3 regions of the Noviherbaspirillum album genome follow, and region 1 is predicted to be linked to each of the others. Evidence: predicted binding sites of a transcription regulator. Region 1 holds the regulator's gene; each other region holds the start of a gene.
The links. Region 1 encodes HrcA, which represses chaperone genes, less so after heat shock. Its sites were predicted from a motif close to TTAGCACTCNNNNNNNNNGAGTGCTAA; they were not measured.

Region 1 (6,317 bases):
ATCAGCGCTTCGCCGACCGGGCCGGCCACCTTGTCGATCTGCACGGTGCCGCTGCTCGAGACGGCCACCAGCGCATGGTAGATGCCCCATACCGTACCGAACAGCCCGACGAAAGGCGCCGTCGACCCGACCGACGCCAGCAGCGTCAGGCCGCTTTCCAGGCGCGCCGACACGCGGTTGATTTCCTGGCGCAGCGTGCGGGTGATGAGTTCGCCCGGATCGACATTGGCGTTGAGCGAACCAGTCTGGGCCTTCACATTGGCGGCCTGCGCGCCCTGTATTGCCAGAGGGGCATAGACATCCTCGGTATCCGCGTTCCTGACGATATCGATGGCATCGTTCAGGGTCGGCGCTTTCCAGAAGCCATCCAGCGCGCCGGCGCTCCTGCGGATACGCCATGAGCTCCAGGCCTTGGAAAAAATGTAATACCAGCTGGCGATGGACATCAGCAGCAGCAGGTAGGCCACCGAATGGGTGACGGCATCGCCTTGAGCCCAGTAGTGCGCGAATCCGAGAGTATCTTTCATGGTGCTTGTCAGAATGAAATTAGTTTTGCAGTTTAAACGGAATGGGGATCAGAAACCACTCATCCACCGGCTTGCCCTCCTGGGTGGCGGGATTGAAGCGCCATGTCTGCACCGCGCTTCTTGCAGATTGGTCGAGCAGCGCAAATCCGCTCGATGTCCTAATCTCGACGGCGCCCGCGCTGCCGTCGGCCCTGACCAGCACGCGCAATACCACGGTACCTTGTTCTTCCAGCTGCCGCGACAGGCGCGGATATTCCGGCTTGCGGTTGGTGGCGGCATAACTGGCGGAGATCGAAACCGGGGTGCGCGGCACGGAAGGCGGCGCGGGCGGCGCGGCGGATGGCGGCTCGGCGACGGGGGCAGCTGCCGGCGGGGCGTTGCCGGCGCTGGACTGCGAGGGGCGTTCTTCAGGCCGGGCGGCGGGCGCTTCGGGCTGCGGTCGCGGCGGCTTGCGATCGATACGCGGCCTGGCGGGCGGCTTCAGGGGAGGCCGCTTTCGCTCGACTGCGGGTGCCGGGACCGGCGGCGGTGCCGGCAGGGGCGCGGGCGGTGCGGGCGGAGGAGAGGGAGCGGTGGGAGCAGGAGCCGCCGGAGGGGCTTGAGCCGGCGGCTCTTCGGAAAGCAGCGCCACCTCGATCGGCTTCGGCGGTTCCCGTGCCTTGTCCTTCGGCGACAGCAGGTTCACGGCAATCAGTGCAAGGCCGCCATGCAGCAGCAGGGCTGCCATGGCGGACAGGATCGCCGTCGCGGGTTTCATGCGAAGGCCGATCCGCGTTCGCACCGTGCGCGCATGGCCTATTCCAGCCCGAGCACCGCCTGCATGTCGAACAGTCCGGTCTTCTTGTCGGCCAGGAAGCGGGCCGCGCGCAAGCTGCCGTGCGCATAGCTGAGCCGGCTGGACGACTTGTGCGTGATTTCGATACGCTCGCCGATGCCGGCGAACAGCACGGTATGGTCGCCGACGATATCGCCGCCGCGGATGGTGGCGAAGCCGATGGAGGACGGGTCGCGTTCGCCGGTCACGCCTTCGCGCGCATAGACGGCGACATCCTTGAGATCGCGGCCGATCGACTCGGCGATCACTTCGCCCATCTTGAGCGCGGTTCCCGACGGCGCGTCGACCTTGTGGCGGTGGTGCGCTTCGATGATCTCGATGTCATAGCCGTGCGAAAAGCTTTTCGCCGCCATCTGCAGCAGCTTGAGCGTGACATTGACGCCCACGCTCATGTTGGGCGCGAACACCACCGCCGTCTTTTGGGCGGCGGCGGCGATGGCGGCCTTGCCGGCCTCGTCGAAACCGGTGGTGCCGATGATCATCTTGATGCCGTGCGCGGCACAGTATTCGAGATGTTTGAGCGTGCCCTCGGGGCGCGTGAAATCGATCAGGAATTCGGCGTCGGCAAGGCCTTTGGCGAAGTCCGACTCGATCGGCACATTGGCCGGCTTGCCGAGAAAGGAGGCGGCGTCGCTGCCGAGTCCCGGTGAGCCCGGCAGGTCGAGCGCGCCGGCGAGTACGGCGTCATCGGCGTTCTGGATGGCCTCGATCAGCATCCGGCCCATTCGGCCCGATGCGCCCGCGACAGCGATTTTCAATGGAGTCATGTCGAAACCCGTTACCTGTTGCTTGTTATTTATTGCCCGGCGCTGAGCCGGCGATGAATGCGAGATATTCCTGTTCGGTCGGCAGCGTGCCGCCGTCGATATCGACGAGGCGATTGTCCTTGAAGAATACCGTCACGTGGCTGGAAATGACTTCGCCGGTGCGCTTCTTGAGGCGGAACGGATAATCCCAGCGGTCGGAGTGGAAGATGTCGGTCAGCAGCGGCGTGCCGAGCACGAAACGCACCTGCTCGCGGGTGACGCCCTCGGGACGCTGCATGCCTTCCCTGAGCTGCGCCACCATTTCGCGGGAAATGAAATTGCCCTGCTGGATATCAATCTTGTATGGCGAAATGATGCCGAGGAAACGCTGGATGCCGGTCGGGCCGGTGGTTGTGACGCCGCTTGCTGCGGGAGCCGAAGCAGACGATGCCTCGGATCTTGCCTGCGCAGTTGTGGTTGCGGCCGTGCCTGCGTTCGCGGTATCGGCCTGGGCCGGTTTGGCTGCAGGAGCGGAAACGCTTGCGGGTTCGTCGATCAGCGGATTCTTGGACGCGCATCCGGCCAGGCAAGCGGCGATGGCCAGGCACACCATACGGACGGTAACTGGTGTACGATCAATGGAAGAAAACAACGGTCGCATAGTGGATCTCAATTCGTTGAGCAATTGGGTCATTGGGCAATTGGCCCAAAACGCTATATGATAAAGCAGATAATCCGATTCCGATCAACAACATGCCCAGCAATCCCTCCGAGTTAAAGGCAAGCGGCCTGAAAGCGACCCTGCCGCGCCTGAAGATCCTCGATATTTTCCAGAATAGCGCGGTGCGCCATCTGAGTGCGGAAGATGTCTATAAAATCCTGCTGACCGAAAATATGGATGTCGGTTTGGCAACGGTCTATCGTGTCCTGACGCAATTCGAACAGGCAGGCCTGCTGCATCGCAATCATTTCGAAACCGGCAAGGCGGTATTCGAGCTCAATGAAGGCTCACACCATGATCACCTGGTCTGCCTCGACTGCGGCCGCGTTGAGGAGTTCTTCGATGAAGAAATCGAAAAGCGCCAGCAGAGCATTGCCAAGGAGCGCGGTTTTTCCATTTCCGAACATGCGCTTGCCCTGTACGCCCACTGCACCAAGACCGATTGCCCGCATCGCTCGAGATAGTTCTTCCGGCTCCGCCTTGATCGCCAACCTGAACTGTGCCGCAAGGCATTCCATGACACTGCCAGGGCGAGTCCAACTCCCGGCCCTGGCATACAGCCCAATTCCGCATGAAACCTGAACCGAGAAGCTTTCCCCGCAAGGTCATGCGTTGCCAGGCAATCATTGTCGTGCCCGGCAATAACCCGGTGCGCTGCCGCACGCTCGACATTTCCCTCGGAGGGCTGAGCATGCTGGTGAGTGAACAGTTGCGGGTGGGACAGGAATGCACGGTCGGCTTCGAGGCGCCGCTCAATGGGAAAATGGTGAGAGTGATGGGACAGGGCAAGGTGGTGTACAGCATTCTTGCCGGAGCCGACGGCTTTCGCATCGGCTTTCAGTTCACCAACATCGATGCCGCCAACAGCAAGACCGTCGCCCAGCTGATGATGGGATGACGCTTCCCGTGCAGGAGAGGCGCAGCCGGTCAGGGGGCAGGGGTCAGGTATGGCTCAGGGCGTTCGAGAGCAGTTTCGCGGTGATGTCCACGATCGGTATCACCCGTTCGTAAGCCATCCGCGTCGGTCCGATCACGCCCAGCGTGCCGACGATCTTGCCGTTGACTTCATAGGGCGCGGTCACCACGCTCATATCGTCGACCGGCAGCAATTGCGAATCCCCGCCAATGAAAATCTGCACCCCGGTCGCCTTGCTCGACACATCGAGCAGCTGCATCAGGCTGGTTTTCTGCTCGAACAGGTCGAACAGCTTGCGCAGGGACGTCATGTTGGACGCGAGGTCGGTGACGCTGAGCAGATTGCGTTCACCGGAAATCACGACTTCTTCCGCGCTTTCCGCCATGGCATCGCTGCCGGCTTCGACCGCCGCCTGCATCAGGTTGGTCATGTCGTCGCGCAATTTCTTCAGCTCGCCGTGCAGCCGGGCGCGTACTTCATCGAAACTGTGGCCGGCAAAATGCTGGTTGATGTAATTGGCCGCCTGCACCAGCTGCGACGGCGAATAGTCGGCGTCGGTCAGGAGCAGGCGATTCTGCACGTCGCCGTTGGGTGCGACGATCACCAGCAGGATGCGTTTTTCCGACAGGCGCAGGAATTCGATCTGCTGGAATACCGACTCGTGCCGCGGCGTCAGCACCACGCCGGCGAACTGCGACAGCGACGACAGCACCTGGGCGGCATTGGAAATGATCTTCTGCGGCGACTTGGTTTGCAGCCGGGGCTGCAGCTTGGACTCCACGGTGGTTTCGTCGATCACCTGCACGGTCAGCAGCGTGTCGACGAACATGCGGTAGCCGCGCGGAGTCGGAACGCGGCCGGCCGAGGTGTGCGGACTTGCAACAAATCCCATCTCTTCCAGGTCCGCCATGATGTTGCGAATGGTGGCCGGCGACAGCTCCAGGCCGGAGATCTTGGAAAGCGCACGGGAACCCACCGGCTGACCATCGGCGATGTAGCGTTCCACGAGGGCCTTAAGCAAAGTTTGTGCGCGAGTATCGAGTTGCATAGGGGTATTCTAACGATGCCACACGCCGCGTGCCACCGTCTGTTGCTGCTTGTGGTCAGAAAAAGTTGATAGTTATCAGAGTTTTATCGCATTGCAGATACAGTCGAGAACAGTCGGGAGCCCGCACCGCCGGGGCCGCCATCCGTCGTTTTCAATGACCGATCCAGCGTTCCAGTTCGATCAGGTCGCCGCAAATCGCGTCCGGCCTGACATGTTCGGGCAGCGTGCGGGACGGTCCCAGCTCATGCCGGTTCATCCATACCGCGCGCAACCCCGCCTTCTGGGCGCCGACGACATCGAGCAAGGGATCGTCTCCGACATAGATGGCCTCGGCCGGCCTGATTTTCAAGGCGTCGCATGCGGCATGAAATATCGCGGCGTCAGGTTTTGCCCGGCCGAAGCTGTAGGCCGCGATCGAGGCGTCAAACAGATGCGCAATGCCGATGGCTTCCAGGTCCGCGACGCCGTTCGACACCGAGGCCAGCGCCAGCTTGGGCCGCATCCGGCCGAGCGCTGGGACGACATCCGGGAACAGGGTCACTTCATTCCTGGCGCGGGAGAACACCTCCATGGCTTCTTCCACCAGGCGCACATCCTCGCCGGCTTCGTTGAAGGCCTCCAGCAGCACCACATGCCGCAATGCGCGCAGGTCGATCTGATAGACCGGATCGGTGTCCATCAATGCCTGGCGCCGCGCGCGCATGCCGTCGATCGATATGCGGCTGGCCACGCCGGGCACATTCTGCCGGAGCCATTCAAACAGAATATTTTCGGCGCGCCTGATGACGGGGACAATCGGCCACAAGGTATCGTCAAGGTCGAACAGAACCGCTTTTATCACTGACATAGGATTTCCGGAAACGGGTTTTCAACGGCGTGCCGCACGGAGCGGCCGAAGGACCAACTGTAGGAGCGACGGACGTTGCGACTGACAGCGCACCTGCATGGCACAGCGAAATTATGGTCTAATCTGCAGCATGTTGCCCGCCACGCCACTTTCCTCTCCACCCGCATTCAAGACGATCGCCGTCATCGGCAAGTACATGGCCGCCGGTATCGAGCAATCCCTGTCGGACCTTGCCTCGTTCCTGGTCAAGCGCGGGCATGCAATCGTCTTTGAGTCGGAAACGGCCAATAATGTTGCGCTGCCCGGCCTGACCAAGATGACACCGGAGGAAATCGGACAGCATGCCGACGTCGCCATCGTCGTCGGCGGCGACGGCACCATGCTGGGCATCGCCCGGCAGCTGGCGCGTTTCGGCGTTCCGCTGGTCGGCATCAACCAGGGACGCCTCGGTTTCATGACTGACATTCCGCAGGAGAGCATGTTCAACGTGCTCGCGGAAATGTTGAACGGCAATCTTGAATCCGAGCAACGCACGCTGCTCGAAGGTTCCGTCTTGCGCGACGGACAACAGATTTTCCATGCACTCGCATTCAATGATGTCGTCGTCGCGCGCGGCGCCACCACCGGCATGGCCGAACTCAAGGTCGAAGTCGATGGCCGGTTCATGTACAACCAGC
Region 2 (6,317 bases), on a different contig from region 1:
GGCGAAATCACGGTAGGGCAGACGCTGGTGTTTTCCGGCGTGATCGGCGGCGCCGGCATGTGGATCCTGTTCAATTTCGTCAATCCCCTGACCATGTGGCTGACCTTCGCCACCTTCGTCGGCTACGCGGTGATCTACACCATGCTGCTCAAGCCGGCGACACCCCAGAATATCGTGATCGGCGGGCTGTCGGGCGCCATGCCGCCGGCGCTCGGGTGGGCGGCGGTCGCCAACGACGTGCCGATGCAGGCCTGGATCCTGGTACTGATCATCTTTGTTTGGACGCCGCCGCATTTCTGGGCACTGGCCCTGTACCGGCGCGACGATTATGCGAAATCCGGCCTGCCGATGCTGCCGGTGACCCATGGCTTGAAATTCACGCAATTCCATATCTGGCTGTACACGATTGCGCTGGTCGCCACCACCATGCTGCCGTATGCGGTGCAGATGAGCGGCCTGATCTATCTCGCGAGTGCGGTCGTGCTGGGCGCCATCTTCCTCTGGTATGCATGGCAGATCTACCGCCACTACACCGATCTGATCGCCCGCAAGACCTTTGCCTATTCCATCATCTACCTGTCGCTGCTGTTTGTTGCTCTGCTGGTCGACCACTACTTCAAAATCTGACATATGCGATATCGAATTCCGCAACGTGCCGCAGCACTTGTCCTGGCCAGCCTCGGTCTTTTGCTCTCGGCTTGCGACAGGCAGAGCGAAGGCGGCCAGATGCTGCTGTCCCCGGTGCAGTCGAGCTTCAAGAATACCGACGTGACAGGACTGGAGTACGCCAAGGATTTCTCCCTGCCCGACTTCAACGGCAAGACACGTACGCTGGCAGATTTCAAGGGCAAGGCGGTGGTCGTCTTCTTCGGCTATACCCAGTGCCCGGATGTCTGTCCGACCACCATGGTGGAAATGGCCAACGTGATGAAGCAGCTCGGACCGCAGGCCGACAAGGTGCAGGTCATTTTCGTTACGGTCGACCCGGAGCGCGATACGCCGGAACTGCTTTCCAAGTATGTGCCCGCATTCGATGAGCGTTTCATCGGACTGGTCGGTGACAAGGCCGCGACCGAAAAGGTCGCCAAGGACTTCAAGGTGTTCTTCCAGAAGGTGCCGGGGAAGGAGCCGGGCAGCTATACGATGGACCATACCGCCGGCAGCTACGTGTTCGATCCGCAAGGCCGCATCAGGCTGTTCATCCGTCACGGACAAGGCACCGAGCCCATCGTGCATGACTTGAAACAATTGCTGTCCTGATGCTTCGGCTGATCGGGGCGCAATAAGAAAGCATCAGTAAAGGCAGCAAAAGAAAAGGCGGTAAAAGAAAAGGCGGTAAAAAATAAAAGGCGCTCCGGAGAGCGCCTTTTTGTTTGCTGCATCAAGTTCGGCAAGCCGTCTCGGCCAACCATCCTGCTTCAGGCATGTTCATGCATATGCCGCCAGCGTGCCCTTCATCTTCTTCAGTGCCGCGCTTTCGATCTGGCGAATGCGCTCGGCCGATACGCCGAACTCGTCGGCCAGCTCATGCAGCGTGGCGCCCGAACCGTCATCGTTGGCAAGCCAGCGCGCTTCCACGATACGGCGGGAACGCGGGTCCAGCTTGCCCAATGCCGTTTCCAGACCTTCCGTTTGCAGGCGGTCATACTGCTGGGCTTCCAGGGCACGTGTCGGCTCCTGGGCTTCCGAAGACAGATAGGCGATCGGCGCGAACTTGTCGTCCTCGTCGTCGCTGGGCGCATCGAGAGCGATATCATGGCCCGACATGCGGGTTTCCATTTCAATTACTTCCTCGCGCTTGACGTTCAGAGACTTGGCCAGATCTTCCACCTGTGCCGGTGTCATCGCATCGAGGCCTTCCTTGTGGCTGCGCAGGTTGAAGAACAGCTTGCGCTGCGCCTTCGTGGTCGCTACCTTGACCAGCCGCCAGTTTTTCAGGATGTACTCATGCATTTCCGCCTTGATCCAGTGCATCGCATAGGACACGAGACGCACGCCTTGGTCCGGATCGAAACGCTTGACAGCCTTCATCAGGCCGATATTGCCTTCCTGGATCAGGTCGGCATGCGGCAATCCGTAACCCAGGTAACCCCGGGCGATTGACACCACCAGGCGCAGGTGCGACAGCACCAGCTTCTGTGCCGCGCCAAGATCGTTTTGCTCGCGGAATTCACGCGCGTACCGGGATTCTTCCTCTTGCGTGAGCATGGGGATGCGGTTGACTGCAGAGATGTAAGCCTCGATGTTGCCAAGGTTGCCGGAAAAGCCCAGCGCAAGCGCGCTGTTATTGCTCATCGGAACCAGTGCAGACTGTGCAGATGCTTTCATCGTTTCTCCTTCCTTAACGCGAAACCGCCCAAAAGCGGGCGATTCGCTGTTTGAACAACATATTAGCACTCCCAAATGAAGAGTGCTAATCGTGGTTCTCAACATTCCTCATAGGACCAGTCTATTGCAAGAATGGAATAATCCAGCAAGGAGACTTTAGGCCACAGGCTGGACGGGAAGTTGCGAGGTATCAAAGAAAAAAGCGGGAAAGCGCAAAAAATGTGAAGCGCGGAAACTTGTTCATGGCAGTCTGGCGAGATGCCGGCGAACGCAAAGCAGGGCGCCGATGAGGCCCAGTCCTGCGCTTAGCGACAGCAGGCCCAGTTGCGTTAGTGGCGCCAGCGGGACGAGGCGGAATTCCGATGCGTAGAGTCTTGCAAATTCCGTGATCGCATTGTTCAGCGGCCCCAGCGCCAGGGCGACCGCGCACAGGGCAACGGCGCCCGCCAGCAGTCCCAGCAAGCCGCCCGAATAATAGAAAGGGCGGCAGATGAAGGCATTAGTGGCGCCGAACATGCGGGAGACGGCAATCTCTTCGCGCTGCGTCATGACTTGCAGGCGGATGGTATTGAACACTACGGCAACCACCACCACGCCGAGCGTCACCGCAAGAAACAGCAATGCCAGGCGCAATACCTGCATCAATGCCGCCAGCCGCTTTACCCAGGCGGAATCGATCTGCACATATTCGACGCCGGGCAGCGCCTTGAGCTTTGAGGCAAGCATTTCCACGCGGGTTGCATCGGCAGCATTTTGCACGCCGGACAGTTTCAATACATAGGCATCGGGCAGGGGATTTTCGCCGAGCGCGGTGATGGTGTCCGACAAGCCGGTTTTATCCTTGAGCAGGACCAGTGCCCTTTCGCGCGGGATGAATTCCAGTCTGCCGGCGCTCTCGGATGCCTGGACCACATTGCGGATCTGCGCCGCCAGTGCCGTCGAGCGTTCGCGAGGCGTGTCCATCGACATGAAAATGCTGATTTCGGGCTCCACCGCCAGCTGCTCGGACACCGGCCTCACGTTTTCCAGCAGGGTCAATCCCGCGAAGGGCAGGGCTAGGGCAATGGCCACCACCAGGACGTTAAGGATGAAACTGCCGGTCGACGAAACGACATGGCGCAGGGCATCGGTAAAGGCGGCGGCATGTTCGGCAATCCAGTTCATGACATGGCTCCCGCGAGGCCGGTGCCGATGCTGAGTTCTGCGCCGGATACGACCCGTCCTTTCTCAAGGCGTATCACTCGCCTGGCGCCCTGGAGGATGGACTCGTCATGAGTGGCGATCAGGCAGGTGACGCCCGCTTCATGGAAGGCCCTGAGCGCATCCATGACCTTGTCCGCCGTGCCGCGGTCCAGGTTGGCCGTCGGCTCGTCGGCAAGAATGATCTGCGGACGGTTGACGATGGCGCGGGCAATCGCCACGCGCTGCTGCTCGCCGCCGGACAGCGCAAGAGGTGCCGCCGGGGCCTTGTCTTCCAGCCCTACCCTGGCAAGCGCGGCACGCGCCCGCTTGTCGGCGTCGGCCCGGCTCGCCCCGGTCACCAGCAGCGGCAGCATGACATTGGCCAGCACGCTGCGGTCGTTCAGGAGATCGGCGGGCTGGAACATCAAGCCGAGCTTGCGGCGCAGATAAGGAATGCCGGACGCGCCCAGGCGGCCGATATCCTGGCCGTTGACGGAGATCGTGCCGCTGCTGGGGCGCTCCATGGCGGCGATCATTTTCAGCAGGGTCGACTTGCCGGCGCCGGAAGGCCCGGACAGGTAGACCAGTTCCCCTGTTTCGATGGACAGGCTGACTTCGGACAGCGCGGCGCTGCCGCCGGCGCTATCGCCACGGCTACCATACTGCTTCGACACCTGGCGAAACTCGATCATGTCAGCAGCGCGTCGACGAATTCTTCTGCATTGAACGGCTGCAGATCCTCGATCTTTTCGCCCACGCCGATGAAGTACACCGGAACCGGGCGCGTCTTCGCGATGGCTGCCAGGATTCCGCCCTTGGCGGTGCCGTCAAGCTTGGTCACGACCAGCCCGGTCAGGGTCAGCGCGTCATCGAAAGCCTTGACTTGCGCCAGCGCATTCTGGCCGGTGTTGCCATCGATCACCAGCAGCACTTCATGGGGGGCCGATTCCATGCCCTTGCCGATCACCCGTCGCACCTTTTTCAATTCTTCCATCAGGTGCAGCTGGGTCGGCAGGCGGCCAGCGGTATCGATCATCACGATATTGGTGCCGCGCGCGCGGGCCGACTGCACCGCATCGAAAGACACCGCCGCCGGGTCGCCGGATTCCTGCGCGATCACGGAAACATTGTTGCGCTGGCCCCAGACCGCGAGCTGCTCCCGCGCCGCCGCCCTGAATGTGTCGCCCGCGGCGAGCAGCACCGACTGGCCATGCGACTGCAGGTGCATCGCAAGCTTGCCGATGGTGGTGGTCTTGCCGGCCCCGTTGACGCCGGCGATCATCATCACCAGCGGCTGATGGCGCCCCAGCACCAGCGGCTTCTGCAGCGGCGTCAGCAGGTCGACCAGCAGGACGCGCAGCGCGGCCTTGACCTGCGCGGCATCGGTCAGCTTCTCGCTTTTGACCTTCTTCTTCAGCGCATCGAGGATGTACTGGGTGGCTTCAACGCCGGCATCCGACATCAGCAGCGCGGATTCGAGTTCCTCATACAGGTCGTCGTCGATCTTGGCGCCGACGAACAGCGTGGTCAGGCTGGTCGATGTCTTCGACAGGCCAGCCTTCAGGCGCTGCATCCATGACTGCTTTTCCCCGGGTGCGGCGGCCGGTGCGGGGACGATCTCGCCTTCGTCGCCTTCTTCATCTTCGGCCGGCGTGCCGGCAACGCTCGGTTCGGCGACCGGTGTCGCGTCGGCAACGGAGGGCTCGACCGGCGGCGCGACGTCGCGCCTGAACAGGCCGAACCAGGATTTCTGCTCCGTCTCGCCCGCGTCCTGCGACTTGGCCTCGGCGTTGATATCAGTCTCGGTGCCGGTCAGTGCGGGCAGCTCCTTCGCGTCCTCCTGGGGCGCTGCATCCTGAGGAGCGGGATTGTCTTTCGATTTTTTCTTGAAGAAACTAAACATCGGCAAAGGGAAGCACTGGGAAGGATGGGCGGCCGGCATGCGGAGAGCCGCGTCGCCGAAAGAAGATACAATCGGAACCACATCTTTATGCGCGACGCCGCAAATGCAACAGAATGCGTGTCGCAGCATCAAACAATTCCGTATTTTATCAGAGCACACAATATGAAATTCCGGATCGCCTCAATGCTGGCGGCGTGGGCCCTCTGCTGCTTCCAGGGTTCCGCAGTTGCCGCAGAGACCAGGACTGCACAGGAGTTCATGCTGAACAACGGCATGAAAATCATCGTCAGGGAAGACCGCCGGGCGCCTACCGTGGCTCACATGATCTGGTACAAGGCCGGATCGATGGACGAGCAGAACGGCACCACCGGCCTGGCGCATGCGCTTGAGCACATGATGTTCAAGGGAACCAAAACGCTCAAGCCGGGCGAGTTCAGCCAGCGCGTCGCGGCACTCGGCGGCCGCGAGAATGCCTTCACCAGCAAGGACTACACCGCCTATTTCCAGCAGATCGAAAAATCCAAGCTGGAAAGCGTGATGTCGCTGGAAGCCGAGCGCATGGTTAACTTGAAGTTCGACAAGGACGAGTTCGCCCGGGAAATCCGGGTCGTCATGGAAGAACGCCGCTGGCGCACCGAGGACCAGCCCATCCCGCAAGTGTATGAACTCCTGAACGCGACGGCCTTCATTGCCCATCCCTATCACCATCCGATCGTGGGCTGGATGGCCGATCTGCAGAGCATGACCGTGCAGGATGCCAAGAACTGGTATGACCGCTGGTATGCGCCCAACAACGCGGTCATGGTGGTGACCGGCGATGTGGATGCGAAGCAGGTGTTCAAGCTTGCGCAAAAGCATTTCGGCAAGATTCCCCGCAAGGCAGTGCCCACTACCCGGCCGCAGG
Region 3 (6,317 bases), on a different contig from region 1:
ATTGAATGGCTGCAATGGATTTACCGCGAGCATGGGGGACTGGTTGCCGACCTCCTGCACGTAGATGCCGGCGGCTTCCACCGGAATCTCGGCGCGTTGCAGCGCGTCGCTAACGGTAACTGGAAGTTGTTGCGCGAAAGCAGCCGCAGCGAACGCAAAGGCAAATAACAGACAAGCGGCTTGGAGACTTCGTTGAATTGGCATAGGATGACAAGGAATAAATCATACGCAATCGATTATCCCACGCCGCTCCCGCATACCATGTCGAAATCCGCCAACACGCCGCGCACGCCGCCTCTCGATCCACTGGCGCTGGACAACCAGTTCTGTTTCGCCCTGTATTCCACGTCGTTGGCAATGACAAAGACCTATAAGCCCTTTCTCGACAAGCTCGGCCTTACTTATCCCCAATACCTTGTGATGCTGGTGCTGTGGCAACAAGATGACGTCTTGGTAAAAAGCATTGGCGAAAAACTATTTCTCGATTCGGGCACGCTCACACCCTTGCTGAAGCGGCTGGAGGCTTCCGCCTTGATCGAGCGTACGCGGGATGAAACGGATGAGCGGCAGGTTCGCATCACCCTTACCAAAGAAGGCCGCGCCCTGAAGAAAAAGGCGCAGTCGATTCCTCACCAGATCCTGTGTGCCAGCGGCCAGACGCTGCAAACTCTGGAAAACCTGCGAAGCCAGCTCTCATCGGTGCGCGAGGAACTGACGAGAACCGGCGACGAGTAGGAAAAACAGGGCAAATTCCGGGCACGACGACACAACGGGAGGAAAACCGCATATTCCCTTAACCAGGCAAATTAGATTGCACGCAATTTAATTGAGTGCTATATTTATAGCGCTGACACCCGAACCGAAGCCGACCCGCTTCCTGTTGTTGCATTCTTGCTTTCTTGCTTTCCAACTTAACGAGGAGAAGTCCATGCAGATCCTGTACACCGCACAAGCCACATCCACCGGCGGCCGCGACGGCCGCGCCGTCACCAGTGACAACAAGCTTGAGGCCAAACTCAGCACACCCAAGGAACTGGGCGGCGCCGGCGGCGACGGCACCAATCCGGAACAACTGTTTGCCGCAGGCTATAGCGCCTGTTTCCTGTCGGCGCTCAAATTCGTTTCCATGGCTACCAAGACCACACTGCCTGCCGACGCTTCCGTCACTGCCGATGTCGGCATCGGCCCGAACGACCGCGGCGGCTTCGGCCTTGATGTCTCCCTGCGCGTATCCCTGCCGGGCATGGAACAGTCGGCCGCACAGGCCTTGATCAATAAGGCGCATGAAGTCTGCCCGTACTCGAACGCGACCCGCGGCAACGTTGACGTCAAGGTCGGCCTGGCTTAACAGGCTAAGCGCCTGAGCCACTTCAGCGCTGCAAGCACCCAACCCATTTTTGGCCCCTGTCGTAACAGACGGGGGCTTTTTCGTTTCAGATGACGGCGCTGTCTTGTTTACCCCCAAATGGCTGCGCAGACCAACTTGCAGCACCGCTCTTTAGATGTAAATCAAAGGGAATGGGATCTGCGGGCCTCCGCTCCGGAGGCCCGCTAGAATGGCGCCCAATCGGACTGGCAAGCCAGATTCCGAATAACAGCTTGTCATTGCGGTGAGGCGGCCTGCCAAGCTTTCGCAGGGTCATGCGAACAATCAGGCACAAAACTCCGGGAATTCTTCTTTTTTGCGCCTCCAATTGCTGCGCTTATTGTCCGGCAATCATGCAATGAGCAAATAAGCACTCTTGAAAAATCAAAATGTCGCCCATATACTTAGCACTCGTTAGGGGAGAGTGCTAACAATTCCTCCTGACCAACAGAATTTTTCCATGTAGCGGCGCTGCACGGTCAAATACGATTTGCAGCAAGATTGCCGCAAAAAACTATAACTTATTGATTTTAAGGAGTTTGTATGAACCTTCGTCCATTGCACGATCGCGTCATCGTCAAGCGCCTCGACCAGGAAACCAAAACTGCGTCCGGCATCGTTCTTCCGGATGCAGCCGCCGAGAAGCCGGATCAGGGCAAAATCCTCGCAGTCGGCAACGGCAAGATCCTCGAAGATGGCAAAGTTCGCGCGCTGGAAGTGAAAGTCGGCGACATCGTGCTGTTCGGCAAGTACTCCGGCCAGACCGTCAAGGTCGAAGGCGAGGAACTGCTGGTGATGCGCGAAGAAGACATCATGGCAGTCGTTCAGAAGTAATTGCCAGTCTTTCTAGACCCTACAAACGAATAAATTAAGGAGTATCGAACATGGCAGCTAAAGACGTAGTTTTCGGCGATGCCGCCCGTGCCAAGATGGTCGAAGGCGTCAACATTCTCGCCAACGCCGTTAAAGTCACCCTCGGCCCGAAAGGCCGCAACGTAGTCCTGGAGCGCTCCTTCGGCGCCCCGACCGTCACCAAGGACGGTGTTTCGGTCGCCAAAGAGATCGAACTCAAAGACAAGCTCATGAACATGGGCGCGCAGATGGTCAAGGAAGTCGCTTCCAAGACATCCGACAACGCCGGTGACGGTACAACGACCGCAACCGTTCTGGCTCAGGCTATCGTCCGCGAAGGCATGAAGTATGTTGCCGCCGGCATGAACCCGATGGATCTGAAGCGCGGCATCGACAAGGCAGTCACTGCTACTGTCGAGCAGCTTAAGACCGTCGCCCGTCCCTGCACCACATCCAAGGAAATCGCCCAGGTCGGCGCCATTTCCGCCAACTCCGACGCATCCATCGGCGACCGCATCGCTGAAGCGATGGAAAAAGTCGGCAAGGAAGGCGTGATCACCGTCGAAGACGGCAAGTCGCTGAACGACGAACTCGACATCGTCGAAGGCATGCAGTTCGACCGCGGCTACCTGTCCCCGTACTTCATCAACAACCCGGAAAAGCAAGTTGCCGTTCTGGAGAATCCGTTCGTCCTGCTGTTCGACAAGAAAATCTCGAACATCCGCGACCTGCTGCCGATCCTGGAACAAGTGGCCAAAGCCGGCCGTCCGCTGCTGATCATCGCTGAAGACATCGAAGGCGAAGCGCTGGCAACCCTGGTTGTCAACAACATCCGCGGCATCCTGAAGACATGCGCAGTCAAGGCTCCGGGCTTCGGCGACCGCCGCAAGGCCATGCTGGAAGACATCGCCATCCTGACAGGCGGCCAGGTCATCGCTGAAGAAGTCGGCCTGACCCTGGAAAAAGCAACACTGAACGATCTCGGCCAGGCAAAGCGCGTCGAAATCGGCAAGGAAAACACTACCCTCATCGACGGCGCCGGCCAGGCATCCTCGATCGAAGCACGCGTCAAGCAGATCCGTGTCCAGATCGAAGAAGCGACTTCCGACTACGACCGCGAGAAGCTGCAGGAGCGCGTTGCCAAGCTGGCAGGCGGCGTTGCAGTGATCAAGGTTGGTGCTGCAACCGAAGTCGAAATGAAAGAGAAGAAGGCACGTGTCGAAGACGCGCTGCACGCAACCCGTGCCGCCGTTGAAGAAGGCATCGTTCCTGGCGGCGGCGTTGCCCTGCTGCGCGCTCGCGCCAACATCAAGGACCTGAAAGGCGACAACCCCGACCAGGACGCAGGCATCAAGATCGTTCTGCGCGCCATGGAAGAGCCGCTGCGCATGATCGTGACCAACGCCGGTGAAGAAGCATCCGTCGTCGTCAACAAGGTCATGGAAGGCACAGGCAACTTCGGCTACAACGCTGCCAACGGCACCTACGGCGACATGGTCGAAATGGGCGTGCTGGATCCGGCCAAGGTGACTCGCTCTGCCCTGCAGAACGCAGCGTCGATCGCCAGCCTGATGCTGACCACCGATTGCACAGTGTCCGAGCTGGTCGAGGACAAGCCGGCTGCTGGCGGCGGCATGGGCGGCATGGGTGGCATGGGCGGTATGGGCGGCATGGACGGCATGATGTAATTGCCGGTCCGAAGCGCTTCATCGCTTCGCTGAAAAAAAGCCCGCAGGATTCTAGTCCTGCGGGCTTTTTCATTTGTTGTTGGATTTAATTTGTCGCCGGATTTATCCCGGCATCCCGGCATCCCGGCTTGGCGGAAGGCGCGGCGGCGCCGCCTGACTGCCCTACTCTTCGCCTTGCGCCTTCCAGGCAGGCGCGCGCTTCTCGATGAAAGCCTGCACGCCTTCGAGCGCCGCCTCATCCATCATGTTGCAGGCCATGGTCTGCCCGGCCAGCTGATAGGCCGCGCCGATACCCGTTTCCAGCTGCTTGTAGAACAGCTGCTTGCCTATCGCGATGGCCGCGGCGGGCTTGGCGAGGATGCTCGCAGTCAGCTTTGCGATCTCGGCATCGATTTCATCCGGGGTGGCGACACGGTTCACCAGGCCGCGTTCGCGTGCCGTTTCGGCATCGATGAATTCGCCGGTCAACAGCATTTCCATTGCCTGCTTGCGCGGGATGTTTCGGCTCAGCCCAACGGCTGGCGTCGAACAGAACAGGCCATAGTTCACACCCGAAACCGCGAACATGGCATCGGTCGATGCCACGGCCAGGTCGCACATCGACACCAGCTGGCAGCCTGCCGCCGTGGCAAGTCCTTGGACGCGTGCGATCACAGGCTGCGGCATCTGCTGTATGGTCAGCATCAGCTTCGAGCACTGGTTGAACAGCTTCCTGTAATAGTCTTCCGACGGCGAGGCGCGCATCTGCTTGAGGTCGTGCCCGGCGCAGAATGCCTTGCCCGCCGCCGCCAGCACGACGACGCGCACGCCGGCATCCGCTTCCGCCTGGTCCAGCGCGGTCTGCAGCGCAGCCAGCATCTCTTCCGACAAGGGATTGAATTTCTCGGCGCGGTTGAGCGTCAGCGTCAGCACCCCGCCCCTCAGCTCCCGCAGCACATGGGGCGCATTGGCTTCAGTCATCATCATCCTCCACATCCGGCGCCTGCCGTTCGCCCAGTGAAGGCGGCGGGTTATAGGTGGCCAGCAGGTGCGTGCGGCTCTGCGGCGTCTCCAGGCTGATGCGGCCCAGCGCCCCGCTGCGGTAATCGATCAGCAGCGTGTGCGCCGCCTTTTCGAAATCGAGATCGCCGCCTTTCAAGCGGTATGCGCGGCGTTTGGCGATGCCCTCGATGACGCTCACGCCGTCGATGCCCTCCGTGGAGAATCCGTAGCGTGCCGACAGCAATTGCGGATAATGAACCAGCAGCTGATCGGCAAGGAAGGTTGCAACCTCTTCCTCGATGACGGCATTGGTGCCGACCGCATGGCTGGCGGCCAGCATGAGGCCGTCGGAGGGATGCATGATCTTCGGCCACAGCATGCCGGGCGTATCGATCAGCACCATGTTATTGCCGAGATACAGCCTCTGCTGCGCCTTGGTCACCGCCGGTTCATCGCCGACCTTGGCCACCCGCTTCTTCAGCAGGGCATTCATCAGCGTCGACTTGCCGACGTTGGGAATACCCATGATCATCATGCGCAGCGGTTTGAGCGCGGTGCCGCGATGCGGCGCGATCTTGAGCGCAAGGCCGGGCACCTTGGCGACGTCGGCCGGCTTCTTGCAGCTGAGCGCCACGGCATGGACGTCTTTCTGCGCGCTGTAGTATTCGATCCAGGCCTTGGTCGCCGCCGGGTCGGCCAGGTCGCTTTTATTGAGCAGCTTGAGGCAGGGCCGCTGCCGCTGCTTGCGGAGTTCCTCGATCATCGGGTTGGAGCTGGCCTGCGGCAGGCGCGCATCCAGCACCTCGATCACGAGGTCGGTCTTTTCCATGGATTCCGCCGCTTTCTTGCGGGCGGCATTCATGTGACCGGGAAACCATTGTATGGACATGCGGGAATCGGATTTGAAGGGAAGCCGCTATTTTACCCGCTGCACGGCTACCGCCTTTTGAATCCTTTCGAATGCTTCAATCGATCGCGGCGAGCGCCTTCACATGCGCGACCACGCTGCGGCCGAGCGCGGACAGGTTGTAGCCTCCCTCGAGGCAGCTGACGATGCGGCCCTGCGCATGTTCATTGGCCACGTCCATGATGCGCTGGGTCATCCATGCATAGTCGGCTTCGACCAATCCCATCTGCCCGAGATCGTCTTCGCGGTGGGCATCGAAGCCGGCCGAGATGAACACCATTTCCGGCCTGTGGGCGTTCAGGGCCGGCACCCACTTCTCCTCCACCAGCTGGCGTATCTCGTTGCCCCTGGTGTAGGCCGGCACCGGCAGGTTCAGCATGTTGGGAACGTCTTCCAGTACCGCACTGTAAGGATAGAAGGGATGCTGGAAGAAGCTGACCATCAGCACCCGTGGATCGTCCAGGAAGGCTTCCTCGGTGCCATTGCCGTGATGCACGTCGAAATCGACGATCGCCACCCGCTG

Region 2: a site for HrcA is predicted at 2,391-2,417, ahead of rpoH (RNA polymerase sigma factor RpoH). Genes of this name have one in related genera too.
Region 3: a site for HrcA is predicted at 1,771-1,797, ahead of groES (co-chaperone GroES). Genes of this name have one in related genera too.

What each region holds. Positions count from the first base shown of each region.
Region 1 covers NZ_JAWIIV010000010.1:153,914-160,230, forward strand. The annotation lists gene RY831_RS14095 (MotA/TolQ/ExbB proton channel family protein) at 1-527, opposite strand, end outside; gene RY831_RS14100 (energy transducer TonB) at 547-1,284, opposite strand; gene dapB (4-hydroxy-tetrahydrodipicolinate reductase) at 1,323-2,129, opposite strand; gene RY831_RS14110 (outer membrane protein assembly factor BamE) at 2,155-2,769, opposite strand; gene fur (ferric iron uptake transcriptional regulator) at 2,862-3,293, shown strand; gene RY831_RS14120 (PilZ domain-containing protein) at 3,401-3,727, shown strand; gene hrcA (heat-inducible transcriptional repressor HrcA) at 3,771-4,793, opposite strand; gene RY831_RS14130 (HAD family hydrolase) at 4,945-5,640, opposite strand; gene RY831_RS14135 (NAD kinase) at 5,771-6,317, shown strand, end outside.
Region 2 covers NZ_JAWIIV010000005.1:79,685-86,001, forward strand. The annotation lists gene cyoE (heme o synthase) at 1-627, shown strand, start outside; gene RY831_RS08050 (SCO family protein) at 631-1,260, shown strand; gene rpoH (RNA polymerase sigma factor RpoH) at 1,429-2,328, opposite strand; gene RY831_RS08060 (cell division protein FtsX) at 2,569-3,492, opposite strand; gene RY831_RS08065 (cell division ATP-binding protein FtsE) at 3,489-4,202, opposite strand; gene ftsY (signal recognition particle-docking protein FtsY) at 4,199-5,413, opposite strand; gene RY831_RS08075 (M16 family metallopeptidase) at 5,576-6,317, shown strand, end outside.
Region 3 covers NZ_JAWIIV010000003.1:235,402-241,718, reverse strand. The annotation lists gene dacB (D-alanyl-D-alanine carboxypeptidase/D-alanyl-D-alanine endopeptidase) at 1-204, opposite strand, end outside; gene RY831_RS06000 (MarR family winged helix-turn-helix transcriptional regulator) at 262-735, shown strand; gene RY831_RS05995 (organic hydroperoxide resistance protein) at 929-1,348, shown strand; gene groES (co-chaperone GroES) at 1,910-2,200, shown strand; gene groL (chaperonin GroEL) at 2,251-3,906, shown strand; gene RY831_RS05980 (enoyl-CoA hydratase) at 4,069-4,872, opposite strand; gene ylqF (ribosome biogenesis GTPase YlqF) at 4,859-5,776, opposite strand; gene RY831_RS05970 (histone deacetylase family protein) at 5,853-6,317, opposite strand, start outside.